Bdellovibrio bacteriovorus: one gene and its partner. The protein of the gene in region 1 binds, or shares a complex with, the protein of each later gene. Links are inferred from orthologs where the notes say so. Each region holds a gene or a part of one and is shown on either strand. Other genes may lie near its edges.

The links. The genes of interacting proteins can lie anywhere in the genome.
Region 2: the proteins of metK (region 1) and groL are in contact, whole or in part, in a cryo-EM structure (PDB 8P4O), measured with the Escherichia coli proteins. The link is inferred for Bdellovibrio bacteriovorus from one-to-one orthologs.

Annotation. Positions count from the first base shown.
Region 1 is NZ_CP020946.1:2,973,988-2,978,031, forward strand. Bases 465-3,359 are described here. They hold metK (methionine adenosyltransferase), read right to left. Parts: upstream 2,520-3,359; coding sequence 1,410-2,519; downstream 465-1,409. Other genes in these bases: lepA (translation elongation factor 4), read right to left, coding at 465-1,336; B9G79_RS14270 (hypothetical protein), read right to left, coding at 2,699-3,304. Also shown: more of lepA, read right to left, coding at 1-464; hpf (ribosome hibernation-promoting factor, HPF/YfiA family), read right to left, coding at 3,382-3,732; B9G79_RS14280 (hypothetical protein), read right to left, coding at 3,827-4,044. UniProt on the Escherichia coli protein: Catalyzes the formation of S-adenosylmethionine (AdoMet) from methionine and ATP.
Region 2 is NZ_CP020946.1:3,706,803-3,710,907, forward strand. What follows is about bases 302-3,257. They hold groL (chaperonin GroEL), read right to left. Parts: upstream 2,622-3,257; coding sequence 981-2,621; downstream 302-980. Other genes in these bases: B9G79_RS17760 (hypothetical protein), read left to right, coding at 302-877; groES (co-chaperone GroES), read right to left, coding at 2,654-2,950; B9G79_RS17775 (hypothetical protein), read right to left, coding at 3,124-3,257. In the rest of the region: more of B9G79_RS17760, read left to right, coding at 1-301; more of B9G79_RS17775, read right to left, coding at 3,258-3,630; B9G79_RS17780 (hypothetical protein), read right to left, coding at 3,825-4,105.

The DNA.
Region 1 (4,044 bases):
ACTCAATGATGACTTTTTTGTCGGTGACGTATTCCATTTTCAACTGGATACCGCGTTTGTCCTCGCACAGTTTCAAAATGCCGCCGATATAGTCGGTCGGAGTGTGCAGGGTCACCTTGACGTAAGGCTCTTCAAATTTGGCGATCTGGGTGTCCACTGGCATGCCGGATGGATTTTCCAGCATCATTTCGGTGCCGTCCGTTTTGGTAATACGGTATACAACCGTCGGCGCCGTGGTGATCAGATCCAGATTGAATTCACGCTCAAGACGCTCTTGAACGATTTCCATGTGCAACAGCCCCAGGAAACCGCAACGGTATCCGAAACCAAGCGCCGCGGATTTTTCCACCTCAAACGTCAAAGACGAGTCATTCAGACAAAGTTTGTCCAAAGCGTCCTTCAGGTTTTCGTATTCAGAAGCCACAACCGGGAAGATACCGGCAAATACCATCGGCTTGATACGCTGGAAGCCGGCCAGAGGCTCTGTCGCCGGATGTTTTGCTGCCGTTACGGTGTCACCCACCTGCACGTCACGGATGTCTTTGATGCCGCAGACGATAAAGCCCACTTCACCCGCTTCAAGCACTTCCTGCATTGCCGGGAATGGTTTGTATTTCCCCATACGCAGGACTTCATAGTCACGGTCTGTCGCCATGAACTTGATCTTGTCGCCTTTTTTGATCACGCCATCGACCATACGAACCAGGACGACAACGCCCTGATAAGCATCAAACCAAGAGTCGAAAATCAGAGCTCTTGGCGTCAGGCTGCGATCCGCCTTTGGTGGCGGAACTTTTTCAACGATCGCTTCAAGAATGTCGGTGATACCGATTTTTTCTTTCGCGGAAGCATGAATGATCCCTGTGCAGTCCAGGCCCACAGTGTCTTCGATCTGCTTCGCAACACCTTCCGGATCTGCGGAAGGAAGATCGATCTTGTTCAGAACAGGAATGATCTCAAGATTATTTTCCAGCGCCAGATAAACGTTCGCCAGAGTTTGTGCTTCCACCCCTTGAGCGGCGTCGACCACCAGGATCGCACCTTCACAAGCAGCCAAAGAACGGGACACTTCGTAAGAGAAGTCCACGTGCCCCGGTGTATCGATCAAGTTGATCTGATACATGTTGCCGTCTTTGGATTTGAAATCCAGACAGACGGTTTGGGCTTTGATGGTGATGCCGCGTTCGCGCTCAAGTTCCATGTTGTCCAGGAACTGATCCTTTTTCTCACGATCCGACAAAGAGCCGGTGGCAGAAAGAAGACCGTCAGCCAAAGTAGATTTGCCGTGGTCGATGTGAGCGATGATAGAGAAATTGCGTATGTATTTAGGATCCATGGGCGGTAGTATAAATAAGAAGCGCCGAGTTGCTAGTGACAACTCGGCGCAATGATTAAGGTTTTATTAAAATTTAAGCCAAAGTCTTTACAGCGTCTTTCAGTTGGTCGACCTTGTTCAGGCGCTCCCAAGTGAAGGACTCTTCGTTACGACCAAAGTGGCCGTAAGCCGCTGTCTGGCTGTAAATCGGTCTTAGCAGGTCCAAATCCTTCGTAATGCGAGCTGGGCGCAAATCGAAGACCTGGCGAACTGCTTTTTCAAGCACTTCAGGGCCTACTTTGCTAGTGCCATAGTCATTTACGGTGATGCTGACAGGCTCAGCCACACCGATCGCGTAAGCCACCTGAACCAGGCAGCGTTCCGCAAGGCCCGCACCCACGATGTTCTTAGCGATATGACGTGATGCGTAAGCAGCAGAGCGATCCACTTTGGAAGGATCTTTACCAGAGAACGCGCCACCACCGTGAGCACCGTGACCACCGTAAGTGTCCACGATGATTTTACGGCCGGTCAAACCCGCGTCACCCATTGGACCACCCGTTACGAAACGGCCCGTTGGATTGATGAAGAATTTGGTTTTTGCATCGATCCAGTTGCCCGGGATGGATTTTTTGATCAGTTCTTCCGTGATGAATTCTTTGATCGTAGCATTGGAAACGCTGTCTGCGTGCTGAGTGGAGATAACCACCGCATCAATGCGTTTTGCGATGCCGTTTTCGTACTGAACTGTCACTTGGGATTTGGCATCCGGGCGCAACCAGTCCACTTTATTGGCTTTGCGAAGAGCGGCAAGGTCTTTCACCAGTTTGTGAGACATTGCGATGCTCAAAGGCATCAGCTCTGGAGTTTCATTGACTGCATAACCGAACATCAGACCCTGGTCGCCCGCGCCCTGATCGTCGGAAAGAGTTTCTTTAACGCCCACGGCGATATCAGGGGACTGCTGGCCCACGGCAATCATCACGCCGCAAGTTTTGTAGTCGAAGCCCTTGTCAGAGTGATCGTAACCAATGCGTTTTACAACTTCACGGGCTACTTCAGAGAAATTAACTTTTGCAGAAGTTGTGATCTCGCCACCAACAACCACCAAGCCGGTCGTCAGCAGGGTTTCACAGGCAACACGGCCCTTCGGATCCTGTGCCAGGATGGCATCCAGAATACCGTCAGAGATTTGATCGGCCATTTTGTCGGGGTGACCTTCGGAAACAGATTCACTCGTAAACAGGTAGTTTTTCACTGCGTTCGTTCCTCATTAGGGAATGGTGTTAATGAGCTCGGCCCCCACCGGGACCATCCTAAAAAACAGTCAGAATTGAGCTGGAATTTAGCGAGCGGCCAAACTATCAAAAGCACCCGGAGGGGTCAAGAGTCCTTGGGTTTGTGGTGGTAAAAATAGGCAAGCTCCAGGAAAAACACTGTAAAGCCTCCAACCAGGCCAATCAGCCCCAGGCCAATCATGAACTGAGCCAGAGTCCGCCCCAGCTCACTGATAGAGGATTCCGGCACCAGCCCCTTGCTTTGAAGCAGGAACATCAGCAGATAGGCCCCAACCGACAGGAAGGTCCACAGGATTGCATGTGCCCGGCTGGTCAACAAACCCACGATCAGCGGCAGCACCGCAAACCAGATCAGCGTCGGAGAGAAAAAGCCCCCGGTGAAATAGGAAAATGAAAACTGAAAGATCATCCCCGAGGTCACCATGGAATAGGCTGCCAGGGACATCGAACGGCTCCAGCGGTAAATCAGCGGAGAAAAGGCATGCATGATTGAACAGGCAAAACCGATTTGAGCCAAGGTCGGATTTTCCACGAAAAATAAAGAGATGAAGCTGTAGGTCCACATCAGCAGACCGGTCAAAAGGGTGATCAGAACCAGCAGGCGCCATTTATAATGACGAACATGTTTGTCTTCTTTTACATCCAGGGAAAAGAGGGTGGTCCCCCAAAGAATCTGTTCTTCCTGTTCCAAGTAACATTCCAAAAATACAAGAGGTGGATAATTCCACCTCCTTAGTATAATCGCGGATCAGAAAATTTGCACCTAAATCACGCCGCCTTCTTCCAGCGTGCAAACGTGTCTTGACGTGCGCCTTTCGTAAGTTCCGGTTTTTTGTGGTCTTTATATTGTTTGTTTGTCTTAAGGAACTGTTTCTCCATTTTTTCGGCACATGCGTCCACCGCACCATAAATATCCGGGCCATATGCCGTGGCCTTAAAATACTTCTCGCGAGTGTTCACAGAGATCTCAACACAGAATTCATTTTTAACCTTACTGAAATACACGTTGCCGTAACCTTCTTTAAGCAGGAAACGTCCCACCTCGGACATTCTTTCTTCGGTGTACTTTTCCAGGGAATCGGAGTGATCCAGATGCTTAAAGGTGTAGTTGAGTTTCATGTTTTCTCCTTCTCGGCCCCTTTCAAGGCCTTTGATTTCTTACCTGGACTTCTTATCGGTCCAGCCGGACTAAAGATGAGCCCTATTTTGAGACTCATTTGGTTTTTCTTTGGGTTAATAGACAGGCCTTAAAAATTTCATCGTCCTGCTTATTATTCAGATATTTGGCAACAGGGCTCATGGCGGCAAAAGCCTCTTTGCACTGACCGCGGCTGAATTCGAGCTTTGCGTCGAAATAGGAATCCCGAAGGGCTGCGGGCAGGCGGTCCACCGTTTTCGGCTCGGCCTCACCACTTTCAATTTTGCGTTTAT
Region 2 (4,105 bases), 730 kb from region 1 along the record:
CTTTGGTTACGTCGAAATGGAAAAAGATCCGGGCGTGATCACCGTCGGCTCCAAAGTGATGCCGGATGAGTTTGTAAAATACTCAACCCCGGTCACCACACCTTCCGGAAAAGTCCTGCAAGATATCAGCACCCGCCCGGACAAGGACGTGGCGTTTGGCGAAGAGCCCACCGAATGGCTGCCGACAATGCCTCCGCAGTTCGGTAAGGTGGAATTGATGGCGGGCTTTGGCAACTACACCCAAAACACCAGCCTGACGACACCAGAGTCGGTGAGTGGCAGCAACAACTTCGCTCCGAACATTTTGGTGCGTGGTGAGCTGTGGCTGAATCCGGAATGGTACATGGGCGTTCACCTGCGCCAGTCTGTGTTTTCGATTGATAACAACCAGGCCGGAAGCTCCCCTTCGTCTTTGAACATGTCTGTGGGGCAATACGGCGTGAATGCGGGCTACAACTTCCTGCTGACCAATGACTTCTTTGGACCGAAGCTTCAAATCGGTGCGGGTTACATGACCACAAAGTTCACTGTGGATGGCAGCACGCCCACCACCTTCACCAGCATGGACTATAGCGGCTTCTTAATCAGCCTGGCCGGTCAGTTCCCCCTGTCTGAGGAAATCCCGGTGGATATCGGCGGACGCTTTGATTTCTATATGAATCCCGGCATGAGCGAATCCCAGGACAGCGGTTCAGGATCTGACAGCAAGATCAATTCCTTCAGCTTCTTTATGGATTATAAAATGAAAACGCGCTTTAAGATCCGCGGCGAGCTGATGATTGAAAACTACAGCACGGATTTCTCAGGAGCCACCCGCGCCACCAGCACCAGTCACAAGATGACGACGTTGTTCGGTGGGGTTCAGTACCTGTTCTAAAAAAAAGCCTGGGTTTAGAGCCCAGGCTTTTTTGTTTTTAGCAGTAACCCGCCTTCGCTGATAGCTTCGGCGGGTGCAATCGATTAGCCGTAGGCTAATCTGATTACATCATGCCACCCATGCCGCCCATACCGTCGTGGCCAGGCATTGCAGGAGCTGCAGATTCTTTCTTAGGTGCTTCAGCGATCATAGTCTCTGTAGTCAGCATCAAAGAAGAAACGGAAGCTGCGTTAGTCAAAGCGCAACGAACAACTTTAACTGGATCGATAACACCGTCTTTGATCAGATCAGTGTATTCGTCAGAGTAAGCATTGAAGCCCCAAGTTGTGGACTTGTTCTGAAGGATACGATCCAAAACGATCGCGCCATCCAAACCAGCGTTAGCCGCGATTTGACGGATTGGCTCTTCGCAAGCACGTTTGATGATCGTCGCACCGAATTGCTCTTCTTCAGAGAATTTGGATTTGTCGATTTTAGTGGAAGCACGAAGCAAAGCAGTACCACCGCCAGCAACGATACCTTCTTCAACCGCAGCGCGAGTCGCGTTCAAAGCGTCTTCTACGCGGTGTTTTTTCTCTTTCATCTCAACTTCAGAAGGAGCACCAACGTGGATAACTGCAACACCGCCAGCCAATTTAGCCAGACGCTCTTTCAGTTTTTCTTTGTCATAGTCAGAAGAAGTTTCTTCGATCTGAGCTTTGATCTGACCAACACGGCCATTGATGTCGTTCTTTTTGCCAGCGCCATCGATGATTGTTGTGTTGTCTTTGTCTACAACGATGCGTTTTGCAACACCAAGGTCAGCAACAGTCGCCGCCTCAAGTTTCAAACCAACGTCTTCAGAGATCACTTTCGCGCCAGTCAGGATCGCGATGTCTTCAAGCATTGCTTTACGACGGTCACCGAAGCCTGGAGCTTTAACTGCAGCGATGTGCAGAGTGCCGCGCAATTTATTAACAACCAAAGTTGCCAATGCTTCGCCTTCAACATCTTCCGCGATGATCAACAATTGACGGCCTTGTTTTGCAACGCCTTCAAGGATACCGATCATGTCTTTCATGGAAGAGATTTTTTTGTCGTAAACAAGAACGTAGGCGTTCTCAAGAACTGCTTCCATTCTTTCTGCGTTGGTTACGAAGTATGGAGAAAGGTAACCACGGTCGAATTGCATACCTTCAACTACAGTCACTTCAGTTTTTGCAGTTTTGGATTCTTCGATAGTGATAACGCCTTCACGGCCTACTTTATCCATAGCGTCTGCCAACATCTGACCGATTTCTTTGTCATTGTTTGCAGAGATAGCACCAACTTGAGCTACTTCGTTGGAACCTTTTACCGGTTTGGACATCGCTTTCAATTCGTCGATAACGATAGCTACTGCTTTGTCGATACCACGTTTGATGGACATTGGGTTGTGGCCCGCGGAAACAAGTTTCGCGCCTTCACGGTAGATAGCTTGAGCCAACACTGTTGCAGTTGTTGTACCGTCACCAGCTTCGTCATTGGTTTTGGAAGCAACTTCCTTAACCATCTGAGCGCCCATGTTTTCGAATTTGTTTTCAAGTTCGATTTCTTTCGCAACAGTCACACCGTCTTTAGTGATCAGTGGGGAACCGAAAGATTTGTCGATAACAACGTTGCGGCCTTTAGGGCCCAAAGTTACTTTTACTGCGTTCGCCAGAGTGTTCACACCTTTAAGGATGTGTGTACGAGCGTCTTCTGAGAATGTGATTACTTTACTCATGATTTTCTCCGTTTACTTATTGATAAAAAGAATTAGTTGAATACGCCCAGGATGTCTTCTTCGCGCATCATCAGGTATTCTGCGCCATCCAGTTTCAATTCAGTTCCTGCGTATTTTCCGAAAAGAACTTTATCGCCAACTTTAACTTCCAATGGAAGGATCTTGCCATCTTCAGTTACGCGGCCTTTACCGCCTTTACCAGTCGCGATGATTTCGCCTTTTTGTGGTTTTTCTTTTGCAGTGTCAGGAATGAAAAGACCGCCAGCGGTTTTTTCTTCTTCCGCCATTCTGCGAACTAGAATTCTGTCATGAAGTGGGCGAACGCCAATTTCGTTCTTAGCCATTGTGAGCCTCCGTTTAAAACTCGTTTTTATAGAATTTCTATACGGAAGCTAATATGAATCGGCTGTGGAAAGAGTCAAGGTCGGGCGCCCAATTTTCCTGAATGAAACGCTTTGGCGCGCCGAATAAAGATTAAGACTTATTTAGAATTTTCGAGGGCTTATTTAACGCCGTCTTTTCCGAAGTTATTCGCACTGGCCGGAAGGTCCGAAGAATGCGCCCCGAACACAGAGTTCGCATAGGCCGTCATCAGCTCCGCCACCTCTTCCGGGGACAGTTTGCCGGCCACTTCGTTGAAGGCGGTCTTTTTATCCTGAACCTTCGTAAGATAACCCACGAAATAGTCCGTCACGGAAAGGTCTTTAGCGACCTCAAGGTCATAGATTTCCTCACGAAGTTCGCGTTCCAGCTTTTCCACAGAGATATCCTGAGAAGCCACCGCCTCCAAACCCGCGCGGTGAGCCATGTTGGGGTCCGTTCCGCCCGCAGCCAGGCGGATGCCTTTGCGGGCATCGATCTGGGACTTCAAAGTTGTGACTTTGACCTGAGCCTGTTGAACTCTTTCGGTTTTCCACTCCCGATAGCTCTTTACTTCGGCGCCCGCTTTCATAGTGAAAGTCGTCAGGCTCCAAAAGGCGATAAGGGGCAGATATTTAATAAGGCGCATGAGTCCTCCAGCAGACGTCCGATAATTCCAAGTCCCCATAATACAAAGGCTATGCCCGGCGAAAGATGGCTCATTTGCAATATAAACGATTTGGACCCCGAAATGAGGCCCTTTTGGGTCACTTTGAGACAAAATAGGCTTTACAGGAAATTGATACAAAGACGGGGCCGGAAAGGGCCCCGGAGGCTGGCGACCTATAACGGCTTGCTGAGTTTGATCAGGTCCTTGTGCAAAGTCTGCGCTTTCTTGTCGATGGACTTGGAAAAGTTCGGCGTCGTCAGTTTGAAAACCAACACCGCCATCATGAAGGCGGATTTGTCTTTATAGTTTTGCGCCAGCTCGCGTTTTGCCTTCAGCAATTCTTCGTCTTTTTGCAAAGTCTGAATCAGCTCCGTTGCTTTTGCATCTTTCAAAAGATCCTTCACCGATTTCACACCCTGATCGCGCAGCTTTAGCTCTTCATAGAAGGACTTGA